DNA from 2 places in the Schinkia azotoformans genome. Region 2 is predicted to be linked to the other one. Evidence: riboswitches for the same ligand, from Rfam matches in the RefSeq annotation. Region 2 holds a riboswitch; the other holds the start of a gene.
What was found. Region 2 has a riboswitch for S-adenosylmethionine ahead of metK (methionine adenosyltransferase). Riboswitches for the same ligand answer to the same signal wherever they lie in the genome.
Positions count from the first base shown of each region.

Region 1: linked by a shared signal. The riboswitch ahead of P9E47_RS03745 (O-acetylhomoserine aminocarboxypropyltransferase/cysteine synthase family protein) and the one ahead of metK (methionine adenosyltransferase) in region 2 are both predicted to bind S-adenosylmethionine.

Region 1 is NZ_JARSMD010000007.1:59,060-61,268, forward strand. It holds partial or broken gene P9E47_RS03740 (vitamin B12-dependent ribonucleotide reductase) at 1-423, shown strand, start outside; SAM riboswitch class I at 910-1,019, shown strand; gene P9E47_RS03745 (O-acetylhomoserine aminocarboxypropyltransferase/cysteine synthase family protein) at 1,238-2,209, shown strand, end outside.
Region 2 is NZ_JARSMD010000016.1:202,346-204,554, forward strand. It holds gene metK (methionine adenosyltransferase) at 140-1,339, opposite strand; SAM riboswitch class I at 1,531-1,703, opposite strand; gene pckA (phosphoenolpyruvate carboxykinase (ATP)) at 1,878-2,209, shown strand, end outside.

The DNA.
Region 1 (2,209 bases), on a different contig from region 2:
TTAAAAGCTGAAGCACATGCCGATGTACAATGTGTAATTCAGCGTTGGGTAGATAGTTCAATAAGTAAAACAGTGAATGCTCCTAAAGGCTATTCAGTTGAGCAAGTTGAAAAAGTATATGAAAGATTATACAAAGGCGGAGCTAAAGGCGGAACAGTGTATGTTGACGGCAGCCGCGACGCTCAAGTATTAACCCTTAAAGCTGAAGAAAACAGTTTGGATGATGTTGAATTCGATAAAGTACCACATGAGCAACCACGTGTCGTACTAGTTGATACAATCAGTGACCTTCGTTCCACAGACGTAACAATCGGAAATGAAGTAGGAAATACTTGTCCAGTTTGCCGTAAAGGTAAAGTAAAAGAAATCGGCGGATGTAACACATGTACAAACTGTGGCGCACAGCTTAAGTGTGGTTTATAAAAAACTCGAGAAATTTGATGTTGCTTTGAAATAAAGTCTGATAAAAAATAACCTCTTTGGTATTCTTTACTAAAGAGGTTATTTTTCGTCTTTTCAAAAAAAGGAGGGAGAAATGCTAAGAGGTACTTGGGTGAAAGATTTAGATTAGAATGAAAAAAATATTATAAAAATTGCTAAAGAAAAAATATTAAGAACTTCAGAGTGTCATTCTTATATAAATGCTATAAGAAATACCAATATGAAAAGGGAAAGGTGAGGAAATGAATGTCTAAGCGCAAATGGGATTTAAATTTGTACGCTGTATGACATCATTTATTCTCATAAGTTTATATTTTGCAACCTGTCTTTCTTCTGCAAAATCTATAAAACTTCGACAAGTGACAGGTACAAAAAAAACGATTGACATTAATCTCCAACTTTGATAACTTTAAATAAATAAAAATTAACTAAGTATATTAAATTATAAAAAATAAATATATTTCTATTTTCTTATCTAGAGAAGCGGAGGGACTGGCCCTATGAAGCTTCGGCAACAGACTTTTTTAAAAGTACTGTGCTAATTCCTGCAAGCATGTTTAATGCTTGGAAGATAAGAGGAGAATGGGACTATTGAGTTCTTAACCTCTTCTTATTTACAGGAAGAGGTTTTTTGATTTTTTATAATTAAATTTTGTTGCAAGCCGATTAGACATCTAAAGGCAGCTTTTCACCAGTATTGGGGAACGCTGTCTTTTTTTTTTGTAAAAGAGGAGGGGGAGAGGCAGACTTGAAAGCTTTTATAACCTAATAAAAATAGACAAAGGAGAATGAGAAAATGACTAAAAATGTTCACACGAAAGATTTTAGATTTAATACAGTGGCTCTTCATGGGGGACAAAAACCTGATCCGAATACACGATCAAGAGCAGTTCCGATCTTTCAAACTACATCATATGTGTTTGATGATACAGACCATGCAGCATCCCTTTTTAAGATGCAAGGGGAAGGGTACATCTATTCAAGAAATGCTAATCCAACAAACACCGTTCTTGAAGAAAGGTTAGCACAGCTTGAGGGGGGAGTAGGGGCTTTTGCCGTGGCATCAGGTCAGGCAGCAGTGACCATCGGTTTGCTTACGTTAGCTAAAGTAGGTGATGAAATTGTTGCGACAAGCGCTTTGTATGGAGGTACATATGCCCTATTCTCTGAAACATTTCGTAATTTTGGCGTTACGGTTCATTTTATTGATGGGAGAAATTTTAAGGAAATCGAACAAAGCATAAATGAAAAGACGAAAGCAATCTTTACTGAATCAATCGGCAATCCAAATTTAGAAATTGCCGATTTGGAGAAGTTGAGTGAAATTGCACATAGGCATGGTCTCCCGTTGGTAGTCGATAATACGTTTGCTACTCCAGTTCTATTAAGACCAATTGACTATGGAGCAGATATTGTTATTCATTCTACTACAAAGTTTATTGGCGGCCATGGAACTTCAATTGGTGGAGCTATTATAGATGCTGGAAAATTCTCATGGGACAATGATAGATTCCCAGACTTTACAAAATCAAAACCTACTTTAAATCATCGTTCTTTCGTTGAAGTGGCAAATGAAAAGGCCTTTATTGCAAAAGCTAGGTTTGAGCTTGGGCATGATTTGGGGGCGACTCTTTCACCTTTTAACAGCTGGCTGTTTATTCAAGGGCTGGAGTCATTGTCTGTACGAATGAATCAGCATGTTAAGAATGCCCAAGCAGTTGCCCAATATTTATCCAAACACGAGTTAGTGGAGTGGGTAAACTATCCA
Region 2 (2,209 bases):
ATATGAATTTTTAAACCCTTTTTCATAGTATACCCTATAAAACATTTTTATACCAATTTATTTCAAAATTATGGATATGCGCCCATTCCCTCTAAAAAAAAGGGTAGATAAACTTCTAAAGCTTATCTACCCTCTATTATTATTGTAATGCCTCTTTTTGTAGTCTTTCTGCTTTATCTGTTTTTTCCCAAGGTACATCAAGGTCGATTCGACCAAAATGTCCGTAAGCAGCCGTTTCTTTATAGATTGGGCGACGTAAGTCTAACATTTTGATGATTCCAGCAGGACGAAGGTCAAAGTTATTACGGACAACTTCAACTAACTTCTCTTCTGAAACCTTTCCAGTTCCAAACGTATCAACAGCAATCGATACCGGTTGGGCAACACCAATTGCGTAGGCAAGCTGGACTTCACACTTTTCAGCTAACCCAGCTGCAACAATATTTTTGGCTACATATCTTGCTGCATAAGCCGCTGAGCGGTCAACCTTTGTTGGATCTTTCCCAGAGAATGCACCACCGCCATGACGTGCATATCCTCCATAAGTATCAACAATAATTTTTCTGCCTGTTAAGCCAGCATCACCTTGAGGTCCGCCAATTACGAAACGGCCTGTAGGATTAATGAAGTATTTTGTTTTTTCATCAATAAGCTCTTTTGGAACAATTGGGTTAATGACAAATTCCCTAATATCTTTTTGAATTTGTTCTAATGATACTTCCGGATTATGCTGTGTGGATACAACAATAGCATCAATGCGCACCGGTTTATCGTTTTCGTCATACTCAACCGTTACTTGTGTCTTACCATCGGGACGTAAATAGGAAAGGGTTTCATTTTTACGAACCTCTGCCAATCGGCGTGATAGTTTGTGTGCCAATGAAATAGGAAGCGGCATTAATTCAGGTGTTTCATTACAAGCGAATCCAAACATTAATCCTTGGTCTCCTGCTCCAATCGCTTCAATCTCTTCATCTGACATTTTACCTTCACGGGCTTCCAGGGCTTTATCAACACCCATTGCAATATCAGGAGATTGTTCATCAATCGATGTTAAAACAGCACATGTCTCAGCATCAAATCCATATTTTGCACGATTATACCCAATGCCATCAACTGTTTCACGTACAATTTTTGGAATATCCACATAAGTGGATGTGGTAATTTCGCCGGCAACTAGTACCAAGCCTGTTGTTACAGTCGTTTCAGCCGCTACACGAGCGTTTGGATCGTTTTTAAGGATCTCATCCAAAATAGCATCAGAAATTTGATCACATATTTTATCCGGGTGTCCTTCCGTTACTGATTCTGAAGTAAACAAACGACGATTCTTTGTCATTTAAATATGTACCTCCTAAGAATAAATCAATTTTAACGGTACTCATTCCCTTTATACGTTGGCTCATACCTTTTCTATATTTTAAGGTATCCATCTTTGTATAAAAAACTCAAAATAAATCATATAAAGACGCAAAAAAACCTTTCCTACAAATAAATGAGGAAAGGTTGTTTAATCAACTAAGCCTTTCACTCTTATCGCTCAAGACAAAAGCTTGTCTTGCAACAGGTTAAGCACCTTGTCACCATTTTTTATTTTCCAACGAAATAAACCGGATAGTTGCGATAATTTCATGGAAATAATAATAGTGTCGGTTGCCGGGTTTCTTAGGGTCTGTCCCCCCTCCACCAACTCGGGATAAGAGAGTATCCGTTCTGACCTATAGTATCGTAGAAAACCATATTTTGCAATTAAAATTTAAAAATTAGATAAAGATTTTAAATAGTATAGACTATTAATCTAAATATGTTATACTATTTAACATATTATAGATTAGATTATAAAATGATTTAAATTAATGAAAAGGAAGGTTTTGTTCATGAACTCTGTTCGTAACACGATTGAATTAAAGGATGTGATTAGTGGAGCTAATGTCCATCATAATCTGTCTGTTCCACAATTAGTGGAAAAAACACTATCAAGAGAAGAAGCTGTATTATCTTCAACAGGTGCTATCCGTGCTACAACTGGAAAATATACTGGCCGTTCACCAAAGGATAAATACATTGTCGAAGAGGCTTCAACAAAAGATAAAATTGATTGGGGTTCCGTTAACCAACCAATCTCTTCTGAAGTATTCAATTCACTTTATCAAAAAGTGTTAAATTACTTAAGTTCCAAAGATGAAATCTTCCGTTTCCAAGGATTTGC